One region of the Streptomyces sp. NPDC102360 genome, then DNA from elsewhere that is predicted to be linked to it. Evidence: riboswitches for the same ligand, from Rfam matches in the RefSeq annotation. Region 1 holds a riboswitch; the other holds the start of a gene.
The links. A riboswitch is a leader RNA that binds a small molecule or an ion and turns the genes downstream of it on or off. The one in region 1 is predicted to bind cyclic di-AMP.
Positions count from the first base shown of each region.

Region 1 (7,173 bases):
TGCGCGACAGCAAGTACGCCGACCTCGACTACAAGGCCAAGCCGTACGCGACCGTGGAGTGCCCCTTCGACGCCGAGGCCGGGCAGGGCTGCGTCGAGGAGCGGGAGGATGCCATCGCGGCATACACGCAGGCGCTGCTGTGGAACGTCACACGCGACAAGAAGCACGCCGCCAAGGCCGTCGAGATCATGGACGCCTGGTCGGACAAGGTCACCGGGCACACCGCGGACAACGCGGGGCTGCAGGCCGCCTGGGCCGGCACGTCCTGGGCGAAGGCCGCCGAGCTGATGCAGTACACGTACGAGGACTGGCCGGACGGGCAGGAGCTGAAGTTCCAGCGGATGCTGCGCGAGGCCTACCTGCCCGAAGTGCGGGGCGGATCCGCCGACTTCAACGGCAACTGGGACCTGGTGATGGCCGACGCGACGATGAGCATGGCCGTGTACCTGAACGACCAGAAGGCCTTCGACCAGGCCGTCGGGCGCTTCCGTGCCCGCGTTCCCGCGTACTTCTATCTGTCGTCCGACGGGAAGCTGCCGGTGAAGCCGAAGGGCAGCGGCATCGACACCCCGAAGGAACTGCGCACGTACTGGTTCGGGCAGAGGACCTTCAAGGACGGGCTCGCCCAGGAGACCTGCCGCAACTTCAAGCACGCCAGCTACTCCCTCGCCGCCACCTCCCACATGGCGGAGACCGCCTGGCACCAGGGCGTCGACCTGTACGGAGAGGTGAAGGAGCGGCTCGCCGCCGCGCTCGAACTGCACTCCAAGTACCAGCTGGGCGCCAAGGCCCCGTCCTGGCTGTGCGGCGGGAAGGTGCAGCGGGACATGGGGCCCGACACGGAGGTGGGCCTCCAGCACCTTCAGGGGCGGCTGAAGATGGACCTTCCGCAGACCGAGAAGCTCACCCACAAGCAGCGGCCGGAGGGGACGGACGATCTGTTCGTGGCGTGGGAGACCCTCACCCACGCCGCCGCGCCGGTCGCCGCGTGAGCGGTCACGGGAAGCGATTCGCGTTCACTCCCCCTGATGGCGTAGAGTTGTGAACACAACGGCGCGGGGTGGAGCAGCTCGGTAGCTCGCTGGGCTCATAACCCAGAGGTCGCAGGTTCAAATCCTGTCCCCGCTACTGAAGACAAGAGGCCGGAATCTCACTGAGATTCCGGCCTCTTGTCATGTGTGTTCCCGCCCGGTCACCCGTGTTGCGCACGTCACTTTCCCCACCCGTACGGCCCACCCCTGCTCGCCCCCGCGCCCCCGTGCGGGAACTCTTGGTGAGACGCCGGAAGCTGGCAGGGAACGGCAGGAGACGAGTGGTGGGGCAGCGAACAGGAGGCACCGGCGGGAGACGGGGGCGGCACGGCTCCGACCCCGTGAGCGTCCGTCTCTTCCTGCGGATGCTGCCCCTGCTGCTCGTCATCGGCGGCGCGATCTACGAGTACGTCACCCCCAGCGGCTTCCCCGGCGCCCCCCTGTTCAGCGCGGCGCCTCTGGTGGCCGCCCCTTTCTTCTCGCTCGGCGCGACGATCCTGACGGGCGTCGTGTCGATCGGGGCGATCGTCACCGTGCACCTGCGCTACACGGGGAACCTCGACTCCGTGTTCGTCACCGAGATCGTCACCGTGGCCACCGTCTGCCTCCTGGCCTGTGTGATCAACCGGATCGTGTACCGCGGCTACGAGCAGCTGGCCTCCGCCCGTGAGATCGCGCAGGCCGCGCAGCTCGCGGTGCTGCCCCGGCCGGCCCAGCGGCTCGGCGGCTTCGTGATCGCGGCGCGCTACGAGGCGGCGCAGGCCGACGCGTTCATCGGCGGTGATCTGTACGCGGTCCAGGACACCCCGCACGGCATCCGGATCATCGTCGGCGACGTACGCGGCAAGGGCATGGGGGCGGTCGCCGCGGTCGCCGTCGTCATCGGCGCGTTCCGGGAGGCCGCCGAGCAGGAGGGCTCCCTGGAGGCGGTCGCCCAGCGCCTGGAGCGGGCCCTGGCCCGCGAGGGCACCCGGCGCAGCGGCATCGACGACTTCGAGGGCTTCACCACCGCGGTGCTCGTCGAGATCCCGCACGGCGTCGAGCTCGTCCGCGTCCTCAACCGCGGTCACCCCAGCCCGCTGCTGCTGCTCGGCGACGGCACCGTGCGCGCACTCGACCCGTGCCAGGCGGCGCTGCCGCTCGGCATGAGCGAACTCGGCAGCTGGCCGGACCGGGCCGTGGAGGCGGCGTTCCCGTCCGCGGCCACGCTGCTGCTCTACACCGACGGGCTCTCCGAGGCGCGCGACGCGAGCGGCCGCTTCTACGATCCGGCGGCCCGGCTCTCCGGACGTGTCTTCCCGGGGCCCGAGGAACTTCTCGCGTCCCTCGCCGCGGAGGTCCGCGCGCACACCGGCGACGGGACGAAGGACGACATGGCGCTGCTCGCCGTGCGGCGGGGCTGAGTTCCTTGATCGTTGTTACCTGTGGTAGCCGACCGTAGTCGAACGGCGTCGCTCCGCATAACAATTGACGCACCATCAGTTGGATGGACGTTTGTGGTGAGCGATCAACTCGCCCCGATCCGCCCCCTGGTGTCCCGATAAGTCCTGGCCAGAGTCGTGAACGATCAGTGGGAAGCGCTTGGAATTACTGTCTGCTGTCTATTAACGTTCGATAACGCAGCGCGGTCGTCCCAGCCGTCACAAGAGATGGCTCCGTGCGCACACGCTTAATCCCGCAAGGGAACCGGGGAACCATCAACTTGGGGTGAATCGGACATCGTTGAAGCTCGCGATGTCGGTAGGAGACCTTCCTGCTCCGAACCCGTCAGCTAACCCGGTAGGCGAGAAGGAAGGAAAGGAGAGCGCCCCCGTGGCGTCGAACCGGCCTGCCCCAGACTTCTTCTATGGACCCGAAGACGACTTCGGTGTCGAGCAGGAGACCTGGGAGGAGTGGAATCCCACCGAGGAGTCCGTCTCCTCCGTCCGCGGCAGGCATCGCGTAGCCCGCCGCCGTGGTGGATTCGCGCGCAGCTCCACCGTTCTCGGCGTCGGTGTGGTCGCCGCCGTCGGCGCGGGCGGCATCGCCACCGCACAGGGCGGCAAGCCTGCCGTCCACATATCCATGCCCGACCTGTCGGCGGTCAAGGACTCGCTGCCCGAGGCCAAGTCGCTGCCGGGCGTGGGCTCGTTGATGTCCGACGGTTCGGACTCCGACGCGGACTCCGGCGCCACGGCCTCCCCGCTGAGCGGCGCCGGTATCACTCAGGCCGAGGCCGCCGACGGGCAGACCGGCGCCGGCGAGGCGCTGCGGGCCCGCATCATGCAGCAGGCCGAGACGCAGCAGGACGCGGCCGACGCCACCGCCAAGCAGGCCGCCGAGGAGGCCGCCGCGAAGCAGGCCGCCGCCGAGGCCGCGGCCAAGCAGGACGCGGCCAAGGCCAAGGAGCTCGCCGAGAAGAAGAAGGCCGAGGCGGAGGCCCGCCGCAAGGCCGAGGCCGAGCGCCTCGCCAAGCTGGCCAAGAGCTTCAAGCTCCCGGTCGCCTCGTACACGCTCTCCGGCACCTTCGGCCAGCCCGGCTCCATGTGGTCCTCCGGGTACCACACGGGCCTCGACTTCGCCGCCTCCACCGGTACGCCGATCCGCGCCATCCACTCCGGCACGGTCACGGAGGCCGGCTGGGCAGGCGCGTACGGCTACCGCACGGTGCTCACCCTCGACGACGGCACGGAGCTGTGGTTCTGCCACCAGTCCTCGCTCAATGTCAGCGCGGGCCAGAAGGTCAGCACCGGCGATGTCATCGGCCGCGTGGGCGCCACGGGCAATGTCACCGGGCCGCACCTCCACCTGGAGGTCCACCCCGACGGGCAGTCCACCGGCGTCGACCCGGCATCGTGGCTGCGCGAAAAGGGCCTCACCCCCTGAGAGCCTCTCCCTGAGAGCCTCTCCCTGAGAGCCTGTTCGCGGGCTCTGAGCCGGTGAACTCCGGCAGTCCTGGCGCTCACCCCCCGACGCCTGGGCTGCCGGTTTGCCCATTACTGGGCCGCTTGGGTCTCTTGAGGCGATTTCCGGCGTGATCGCGGAATACCGTATTCCGTACGGGTGTTGAGTCGGGGCATGACTTCCTCTCCTTCTCTGCGCAAGCTCGGCACCTCCGACCTCGAGGTTTTCCCGCTGTCCCTGGGTGGCAACGTGTTCGGCTGGACCGCCGACGAGGCCACGTCCTTCGAGGTGCTCGACGCGTACGTCGCCGCGGGCGGCAACTTCATCGACACCGCCGACGTGTACTCGGCGTGGGTGGACGGCAACCGGGGCGGTGAGTCGGAGACCGTCATCGGCAAGTGGCTGGCCTCGCGTGGCCGCCGCGACGACGTCGTCATCGCCACCAAGGGCAGCCAGCACCCCGAGTTCCAGGGCCTGTCCGCGGCCAACATCAAGGCAGCGGCCGACGCCTCCCTGAAGCGCCTGGGCACCGACCACATCGACCTGTACTACACGCACTACGACAAGCCCGAGGTCCCGGTCGAGGAGATCATCGGCGCCCTCGACGAGCTGGTGAAGGCGGGCAAGGTACGCCACATCGCCGCGTCGAACATCTCCGCGCAGCGCCTCCAGGACTCCCTCGACCTCTCCGACCGCGAGGGCCTCGCCCGTTACGTCGCGCTCCAGCCGCACTACAACCTCGTCTCGCGCGACACGTACGAGGGTGAGCTGCAGGACGTCGCCGCGCGCGGCGGCCTCGGGGCCGTTCCCTACTACGCGCTCGCGTCCGGCTTCCTGACCGGAAAGTACCGGCCGGGCGTGACGGTCGACAGCGCGCGGGCCGCCGGCGCCGGCAAGCACCTGGAGACCGAGCGCGGGCAGCGGGTACTCACCGCGCTCGACGAGATCGCGCAGACGCACGACGCCGAGATCGCCACGGTCGCCCTCGCCTGGCTCGCCGCGCAGCCCACGGTGACGGCGCCGATCGCGTCCGCGCGGAACACCGAACAGCTCCCGGCGCTGCTCGCGGTGGCGGACGTGGAGCTGACGCAGCCGGAGCTCGACCGGCTCACGGCGGCGTCTCAGTAGCGGTACGGGTTGTTGTCGTAGGTGTACGCGGGTCCCTGCGCCAGTGGGACCGCGTACACCGGGGGCAGCCACATCGGCGTCGCGATCTGGGAGCCGTACGCGAGCGCCGGGCGCGCGTAGTGGCGCCGCGCCCACAGCGCCTCAAGGAGTTCCCGCTCCCGTACGACGTAGTCCGCGCCGGCCCTGCCCTTGCGGCCGCGGTGGCGCAGCAGTGCGAGGGACGTCGCGTGGTCCTCGTACTCGGCGACCGCCGTCGCGGCCGCCCGGCCTCCGTAGTGCGTGGCGAAGTCGCGGGCCAGGCGCCGCGCCTTGAGCGAGCCGAGCGCGAACGGATCCGGCGGGGCGAGCCAGCCCGCGGCGACGTAGGCGGGCAACTCCTGGCGGATGGTGCGCAGCTCGCGCTGGCGTACGTACACCGCGAGCCAGGTGAGCACGCCGAACACCGGGACCATGAACGCGGCGTACACCGCGAAGAAGCCGTACTCGCCGAACGACGACGAGCCGTTCCAGAACGCGTGCATGCCCATCGCGGCGAGCAGCCCGGCGAGCGGGAGCAGCATCCGGCGCAGTCGGCCGCGGCCCGGCGCCATCGCGGCGGCGATGCCGAAGCCGATGCCGGTGAGGACCGTGAACAGGGGGTGCGCGAACGGGGACATCACGACGCGCACGAAAAAGGTGGCGGCGGTGACCGAGGTCAGTCCTGGCCCGGTGCCGGCGAGCTGGTCGGTGCCGAAGGCGTTGCCGAGATAGAGGATGTTCTCGGTGAACGCGAAGCCGGTGGCGGTGACCCCGGCGATGACGACGCCGTCGACGATTCCGGTGAAGTCCCGTCTGCGGAACAGGAAGACGAGCAGCACGGCCGCTGCCTTCGCGGACTCCTCGACGACCGGGGCTATCACGGTGGCGCCCAGGGTGTCGGCGCTCGACGGGTCGGCGGTCGCGGTCTCTATCCAGCGGGTCGCGAAGCTGTTGGCGACGATCGCTATCAGCGCCGCCGCGCACGCGCCCCAGGCGAAGGAGAAGATCAGGTTCCGCCAGGGTCCCGGCTGTACGCGGTCCAGCCAGCGGAACGCGGATATCAGGAGGGGGACGGGCAGCACGGCGAGCCCGAGCCCGACCAGGAACCCCTCGGTGCCGGTCTGCTCGCGGACGAGGGCGAGGATCACGGCCCCGGAGACCGCGAGCAGCGTCGCCAGCGCGGTGGCCCGCACGCCCTTCCGCTCCCACCAGCGCGGATGCGGAACCGCGCCGCTCGGGTGCGCGCCGAGGACGTGGTCCTGCGGATGCGGATAGACGGGATACGAGGCCACCAATTGACCCTAACGAGGGATCCGCTCCACCGCGACGGGGCCGAGGACATCCGGCCCGGACCCGCCCTTGGGGCTATCGGCGCCGGAACAGCAGGTCGTGGACCACGTGGCTCTTGTCCAGGCCCTTGCCCTCGAAGCGGGTGAGCGGACGGAACTCGGGACGGGGCGCATAACCGCCGCCCTCGACCGCGTTCTCGTAGTCGGGATGGGCGGTCAGCACCTCAAGCATCTGCTCGGCATAGTCCTCCCAGTCGGTCGCGCAGTGCACGAGCGCACCCGGCTTGAGCGGCCCGCCCACGAGCGAGAGGAATTCGGCCTGGATCAGCCGCCGCTTGTTGTGGCGCTTCTTGGGCCAGGGGTCGGGGAAGTACACGCGCAGCCCGTCGAGGCAGTCGTCCGGGAGCATGTCGCGCAGCAGCACGATCGCATCGCCGTTCGCCACCCGTACGTTGTCGGTTCCCGCGCGGTCCGCCAGGTTCAGCAGATTGCCCTGGCCGGGCGTGTGCACGTCGACCGCGAGGATGCCGGTCGTCGGATCGTCCTGCGCCATCTGCGCCGTGGCCTCGCCCATACCGAAGCCGATCTCCAGGACGACGCGCTCGACACCGGGGAACATCTCCGCGAGGTCGAGCCTGCGCCGCCCGTCGATGTCCAGGCCCCACTTGGGCCACAGCCGCTGCAAGGCATCCGCCTGCGCGTCGGTGACCCGGCCGCGGCGGGGCTGAAAGCTCCGGATGCGGTGCTCGTGGTGCGACCCGGCCGGGTCGGGCCGGGGCCCCTCGGGAAACCGGGGCTCGTTGGGGCGGGCGGCGGATACGGGG
Region 1 is NZ_JBIWLG010000004.1:531,942-539,114, forward strand. Features, by position in the region: gene ACIRHA_RS20825 (alginate lyase family protein) at 1-992, shown strand, start outside; tRNA gene ACIRHA_RS20830 (tRNA-Met) at 1,055-1,128, shown strand; gene ACIRHA_RS20835 (PP2C family protein-serine/threonine phosphatase) at 1,397-2,434, shown strand; cyclic di-AMP (ydaO/yuaA leader) riboswitch at 2,688-2,832, shown strand; gene ACIRHA_RS20840 (M23 family metallopeptidase) at 2,844-3,896, shown strand; gene ACIRHA_RS20845 (aldo/keto reductase) at 4,089-5,042, shown strand; gene ACIRHA_RS20850 (PrsW family intramembrane metalloprotease) at 5,036-6,352, opposite strand; gene trmB (tRNA (guanosine(46)-N7)-methyltransferase TrmB) at 6,426-7,173, opposite strand, start outside.

Region 2 (7,173 bases), on a different contig from region 1:
CGAAGGCGAGGCGCGTCCATACGTACGGGCCTCCCTGCACGGGGAAGGACGAACCAAGTTCCGCGACGAGCAGCCCGTAGGGGAGGAAGAAGACGACGGCCAGAATGACCATCCAGGTCAGGCCCTGCGGGCCCTGTGCGGCGACGGATCCGATGGTGTCCAGGCCGACCAGCGTGCAGATGAGGAAGAACAGCACGTCCAGCCGGCGCAGATCCTTGCGCAGCCGTGAGCGCTGCTCGCCCCAGCCTTCGGAGAGGTCGGGCTCGTCCCCGGCGGGCGGGGTCGGCGAGAGGGATGGCGCTTGGGTCACGATTGCTCCTGGCGAGAACAGCGAGAACGAACGAAAACAGCGAGAACGAAAGAGGACGGCACTGACGGCACTTCGGGTCTTGCTCGGGCCGCGCCTACCCCCGACCGACCGACTTATTGACTGAACAGCCAGTCAGTAGTGGAACGTGACGCGACTGTGACCCCTGCGACGGCGAGCCGTCAAGGGGCCTGCACGTGAACGAGTCGGCACGCGGGAACAACTAGGGTTGCGGCGTGACCAGAGTCCGGTTGAGCGTGGCCGAGCGGCGTGAAGAGCTGCTGGGGGCCGCCATCGAGCAGATCGAGGCGCGCGGAGTGGCCGCCGTGCGCATCGCCGACGTGGCATCGGCGCTCGGCGTGAGCAACGCGCTGGTGCTGTACCACTTCTCGACGAAGGAGAAGCTCGTCGCGGCCGCGTTCGCGCACGCCGCCGAGAGCGACCTGGCCCATCTGCGCAAGCTGCTCGGCCGGCGCACGACGGCACTGAAGCGGCTGCGCGCCGCGGTGCGCTGGTACGCGCCGACGGGTCAGGCCAAGGGGTGGCGGCTGTGGATCGAGGGCTGGGCGGCGGCGCTGCGCGAGCCCGCACTGCGGGAGGTCACACGGGACCTCGACCGGCAGTGGAAGGCGGCGCTCGCGGAGGTGATCGCCGAGGGTGTGGCGGCGGGCGAGTTCGGCTGCCCCGACCCGATGGCGGCGGCGCTGCGGCTCACGGCGCTGCTCGACGGGCTCGCCGTGCAGCTGACGGCGTACGAGGACAAGCGAGCCAAGCCGGGCGCGGTGTCGCGGGCCCGCATGCAGGAGTGGGTGGATGAGGCGCTCGCCCGCGAACTGGGTCTCGAGCGCGCCGAGTTGACCGGGGCGGGGCGCTGACGGGAGGCCGTCAGCACCACCGCGCCGCTTGGGATCAACGCGTCAGGACGCCGCCTCCAGGTGCGCCTTCACCGCGTGCGGGTCCACGAAGCCCTTGGCCTGCACCCGGTCGCCGGAGGACTCGCCGCGCAGTCGGCGCCCGATCCACGGCACCAGGAACTCCCGCGCCCAGTGGATGTCGTCGCGCCGTACCTCGAACGTGCCGCGCTGCGGCAGCGGCGGCCACGCCTGCTCGGGGTCGGCCGGCACCTCGACGCCGAGCGCCTGGGCGGCGCGCAGCGCCACCCGCGTGTGCCCCTCGGGCGACAGGTGGAGACGGTCGCCGTCCCAGGCCCTGCGGTCCTGGATGGACTTCAGGGACCACAGGTCGAGCATCAGGCAGCCGTGCCGGTCGGCGATCGCCCGCACATGCATGTTGTACGTGGCGATCTTGCCGCGCAGGTGCTTGAGCACGGCCACGTCACGGGTGTCGAACCCGGTGGCCACCATGACGGTGCCCGCCGCGTCGGCGAGCTTGGCGACGGCCTTCTCGAAGCGTTCGGCCACGTCGTCCGGGTCGGTGCCGGGGCGGATGATGTCGTTGCCGCCGGCGACCAGGGTCACCAGGTCGGGAGCGAGATCGACCGCCTTCGGGACCTGGTCCGCGACGATCTGGTCGAGGAGCTTGCCGCGCACGGCCAGGTTCGCGTACTGGAAGGTGTCCTCGGGGACACGGTCGTCCAGGAGGACGGCGAGCCGGTCGGCCCAGCCCGCGAACTTGCCGTCGGGGCCGGGGTCACCGACTCCTTCGGTGAAGCTGTCGCCCACGGCCGCGTAGGACCGGATCGTGCCGTTGAGTGAGTCCGTGAGTGCTCTCGATTCGTTTGCCACGACCACACATCTTTCACCCTCGGCTGTGACCTACGCGACCGTAGCCAGGGGTTGACGTGTGGTGAGATAACCCACTCGCCACCTGGGGAATAAGCGTGGAATAAGCGCACGAACGCATTTCGGCGCCCGGGGAACACCCCGGGCGCCGAAGCGAGCGGGCCGCCGAGCGGCCCCTACGTCACGTCTCAGGCGTTCACACCGTGCTCGCTCAGGTACGCGATCGGGTCGATGTCCGAGCCGTAGTCGGCGCCCGTGCGGATCTCGAAGTGCAGGTGCGGGCCGGTGACGTTGCCGGTCGCGCCGGACTTGGCGATCTCCTGGCCGACCGTCACCGTGTCGCCCTGGGCGACACCGATCGAGGACAGATGGCCGTACTGGGAGAAGTGGCCGTCGGCGTGCTCGATGACGACCTCGTTGCCGTACGCGCCGCCCGAGCCGGTCGAGACGACGGTGCCGTCGGCGACCGACTTCACGGAGGTGCCGGTGGGGATCGAGTAGTCGGCGCCGGTGTGGCTGCCGCTGGACCACATGGAGCCGGAGTTGCCGTAGCCGGTGCCCTTGGCGCCGTCGACCGGCGCCGTGTAGTCGCCGGAGGCGGGGGTCTTGGCGCTCGTCTGCGCGGCGGCGGCGCCGCCCTCGGAGCCGGAGTCGCCCTCGGCCGCGCCGCCGAGGTCGAGCTTGACGCCGATCTTGAGGTGGTCCGCGTTGGAGCCGACGGCGTCCTTGTTGTCCTCGTACAGCTTCTTCCAGCCGCCGTCGACGTCCTGCGCCTTGGCGATCTTCGAGAGCGTGTCACCGGCCTTGACGGTGTACGTCGTGGTGTCGGCGGTACCGCCGGACGTCGCGGCCTGCGCGCCGGTGGCGCCCATCAGCGGGAGCGCCACGGCGACTCCACCGGCGGAGGCGACGGCGGCGACACGGGCGATGCGCTGGGAGGTCGAAAGGCGGTGCTTTCCCTTTGCGGGCATGCTGAATTTCCTCTCCGTCGCCTACGAGGTGAGCTGTCGGGTTCGGGCTGGAGATGCCCGGCCGTGCCCGGGGTGCGGGCGCGGCTTCACCCCTAGCCGCTTCGGGAAATCCCTGCGCGGCGTACTGCGTGTGGGTCCCCCGCTCCTGCCGTGACGGGTAGTCGAAAGGAATCCGGACGGCGGCAGGACTAGGCGTTCCGACCGGATTGATTGGTGACCGTAGGCGAACCGCAATGGCTACGACAAACCCCGAATTCACCTGCGGCGGCAATTCCTTGGATTTCTGAGGCGGCCCTGCGTAACCCTGCGTCGACCTTCTTCGCTTTACCAACGCCATACCTTCGGGGATTACTGGGGAGGCAATCCGGGCCACCCGGCACGCAGCGTCACGAACATGAAGCCGGTCACGCACAGGCCCACAAGCCCCTCCGATCCATGCACAGTTGACACAGAACGGGGCGAATCGGACAGATGGTTGCCTGGGGAACCGATGTCGTATCGTCAGGAGCGCGCCCACCGGCGACCCAACGCCGGTGCACCGATTGGGAGGAGCCCCTGTGACGCAGCACGCACCGTCCACCGAGCCCGAGCTGACCGGAGTGCGCAACTTCCGAGACGTGGGCGGCCTGCCCACCGTGGACGGCCGGCGCGTGCGCCAGGGCGTACTGTTCCGCAGCGGCCACCTCGCCCACGCCACGGCCGAGGACTCGACCTTCCTCTCCTCCCTCGGCCTGCACACGGTCTTCGACTTCCGCAACAGCGCGGACCAGAAGCTGGAGGGCGCGGACGTCGCGCTGCCCGGCGTGCGCAATCTGAACCTGCCGCTCAACGACCCGGCCGACGGCGCCGAATTCTGGGCCATGGTCCGCGACGGCGACATCAATCAGCTGCGCCAGATCCTCTCCGAGGGCCGCGCGGCGAACCGGCTCGTCGATTCCTACCGCACCATGATCAAGGAGCGCACCGCCGAGCACAGCCGCGTGCTGCACTCCCTCGCCGAGGACAGCCTCCCCGCGCTGATGCACTGCGCGGCCGGCAAGGACCGCGCGGGTCTGTCGATCGCGGTGACGCTGCTCGCTGTGGGCGTGGAGCGCGACGCCATCGAGGCGGACTACCTCAAGTCCAACGAGAAGCACCGCCGCTACAACGTGCGCCGCACCGCCACCGCGAAGGATGCCTACTCCCCCGAGATCATGGAGCTGCTCAGCCCGCTCTTCGACGCCCGCATCGAGTACCTCAACGCGGGCCTCGAGACCATCGACGAGCACTGGGGCGGCACGGACCGCTACCTCGAAGAGGGCCTGAAGCTCACCGCGGCGACGCGCGAGCGGCTGCGCGAGCGCCTTCTCGACTGACCGCCGAGCGCCGTCCCCTGGTGCCGGGCGGCGCCGGGCGTCACATGGCGCCCGTTGCCGCGCACCTCTCCGAGGTCCGCCGTCACCCCTCCCTGTCGCGAAGTGCCGCGCGGGCGGGGAGGGTCACGGCGAGCAGACCGAGACACACCGCGCTCGCGGCGAACGTGCCGTACAGCAGCGGCGGTATGTACGGGGATTCTCCCGTCATGCCGCGCATCATCGGGGTCAGCGTGATCATCGCGATGGCGGTGCCGAGCAGCACCCCCGCCGCCGACACCAGCAGGCTCTCCCAGCGGAGCATCCGCAGCACCTGGCGACGCGTGGAACCGACGAGGCGGAGCACGGTCAGTTCGCGACGGCGGTCCAGGACCGTCATCACCAGCGTGTTGACCGCCGCGACGGCGGCGAAGCCACCCAGGACCGCGGCCATCGTGTAGTTGGACCAGGCGCCCATTTCGCTGTCCACGCTCCGCGCGACGGCGTAGCCCGAGGCGTCGGTGACCTTGCCGAGTGCGGTGAGCGGCCCGGCGTCGCCGCCGCGCACCAGCAGCGTGCTGTCGAAGCCCGATGTGACATGTCCGGCGAGGGAGGCGCGGTCCATCGTCACCGCCGCCAGGCCAAGGCCCCGGCCGTATACCGCGGCGACCTGCGGGCGGGCCTTCGTGCCGTCGGGGAGACGGAGCGGCAGCCTGTCGCCCACCTTCACCTTCACCTTCGCCGCCGTCGCGAGGGTCTTGTCGATGGCGATGCGACCCGCGCCCACGCGGTCCAGGCTGCCGCGGCGCACATCCAGGTCCTGCACCTTGGCGAGCTCGCCGCCCGAGCCCGAGATGCCCTGGGCCGCGGTCGCCTGCAGCGAGGTCTCCCCTCCCAAGTCGACCGGTACGAGCACCTGCGTGTCGAGCAGGCTCACGGCCGCGTCGACACCGGGAGCGCGGGCCGCCCGGTCGGCGGCGCCCGCCGGCAGGCCTGCCGGATCGGTGACGGCGTGGTCCGCCGTGATGCCCGCGCGCAGCTGGTCCGCGGAGACCTTGCTCTCGCTCGTGTGCATGAAGACCAGCGTCGAGGCGAAGGCCATCGCCAGCACGATCGGCGTGATCGCGGAGGCCGACCGGCGGGAATTCGTCCGGGAGTTGGCGGCCGCCAGCGAGGCCGAGGCCCCGCCGCCGCGCAGCAGCAGGCCGAAGGTCGCCGCGCACAGCCGGGCCAGCAGCGGGCCGAGCAGGGCGACGGCGAGCATGAAGAGCATGACGACGCCGAGCGAGGCGTTCGCCGCGTCGGCGCCTGCGGTGGAGGCCGCGACACCGGCGAGCACCGAGCCGCCGCCGAGCGCCGCGATGCCGAGCACGGTACGGACGACACCCGGCCGCAGCCGCTCCACCGAGGCCTCGGCGAGCGCCTGACCCGGCTTGATCTTCGCGGGCCTGCGCCCGGCGATCCAGCCCGCGCCGAGCGCAGTGAGCAGCCCGGTCCCGACGGCGGCGACCAGCGGGATCCACGACACGTGCAGCTCGACCGCCTGCGGGACGGCCCCACGATCCTTCAGCTGCCCGAACCACCAATGCGCGAGCCCGATGCCCGGCAGGCACCCGAGCACCCCGGCGAGCGGCGCGACGAGCAGCGCCTCCGCCGCGACCGCCCGGCGGATCTGCCGCGGGGTGGCGCCGACAGCACGCAGCAGCGCGAACTCCCGGCTGCGCTGGCCGACGGAGAGGGCTACCGTGCCGGCCGCGGTGAACACGGCCACCAGCGTGGCGATCCCCCCGAAGGAGCCGCCGAGCGCGGTGAGGGTCTCCTTGGCGTAAGCCAGGCCGTGATCCTCGACCTCGCCACGGTCGTCGCCGGTGAGCACCTGCGCGCCGGAGCCGGCCAGCGCCTTCTCGACGGCCGTGGCGAGAGCCCCGGTGTCGGCTCCTCCCTTGGCCAGTACCGCGATGGCGTCGGCCTTGCCGGGGTGCCCGGACAGCGCGGGGGCCTCCGCGTCGGCGAACCAGGCCGTGGCGCTGCTTCCGGTCGCTGTGCCTGCCGACGTGGTGTCCCCGGCCCCGGACCTGGCGATACCGGACACCCGGAACTCCGCGCGTCCCGCCGCCGTTTCGAGCGCGACGGTGTCGCCTACCTGGGCCTTCGCCGTTCGGGCCGCTGCGGCGTCGAGCACCGCTTCTCCCGTGTGCGGCGCGGCGCCCGCGGACAGCGCGGTTCCGGTGAAGGCGTGCGAGCCCCAGCCGTGGCCGGTGAGCGCGCCGCTCCCCTGCCGCACCGGGAAGGTGAAGTCCGCCACCGCGGCCTCGGCGCCCGGCGCGTGGGCCGCCTTCGCCGCGAGCCCGGCATCCACGCGCGCGGTGTCCGGGAGCGGGTACGCGGATTCCTCGGGGCCGTCGACGGTGTCGGCGACGATCCGCGCGGACTGGTCGGCCGCCGCCACGACCGGCACCTTCGCGTATCGCTCCGCCGGAACCGAAGCGCGCACCCCTGACTCCAGCAGCGTGCCGCAGGCCGCGACGATCAGCGCCGACATCAGCAGCGCGACGAAGGTGCCCGCGAACGAGGCGGGTTTGAAGCGTACGGCCGCTCGCGCGAGGCCGTTGGGAGCGAGGCTCATCATGCCGCCGCTCCCGCCATCGCGCCCGCGCGGGAGGTACGGGCGGCGAGCGTCGCCATCCGCGCCGCGATCTGCTCCGCCGAGCCGCGCTCCAGGCTGTCGGCGAAGGCGCCGTCGGCGAGGAACAGCACGCGGTCGGCCCAGGCGGCCGCGGCAGGGTCGTGCGTAACCATGACGACGGTGGCGCCGAGGTGGT
Region 2 is NZ_JBIWLG010000002.1:111,686-118,858, forward strand. Features, by position in the region: gene ACIRHA_RS10120 (APC family permease) at 1-310, opposite strand, end outside; gene ACIRHA_RS10125 (TetR family transcriptional regulator C-terminal domain-containing protein) at 544-1,182, shown strand; gene ACIRHA_RS10130 (SGNH/GDSL hydrolase family protein) at 1,225-2,007, opposite strand; gene ACIRHA_RS10135 (peptidoglycan DD-metalloendopeptidase family protein) at 2,238-3,020, opposite strand; cyclic di-AMP (ydaO/yuaA leader) riboswitch at 3,024-3,194, opposite strand; gene ACIRHA_RS10140 (tyrosine-protein phosphatase) at 3,578-4,375, shown strand; gene ACIRHA_RS10145 (ABC transporter permease) at 4,458-6,977, opposite strand; gene ACIRHA_RS10150 (ABC transporter ATP-binding protein) at 6,977-7,173, opposite strand, start outside.
Region 2: linked by a shared signal. The riboswitch ahead of ACIRHA_RS10135 (peptidoglycan DD-metalloendopeptidase family protein) and the one ahead of ACIRHA_RS20840 (M23 family metallopeptidase) in region 1 are both predicted to bind cyclic di-AMP.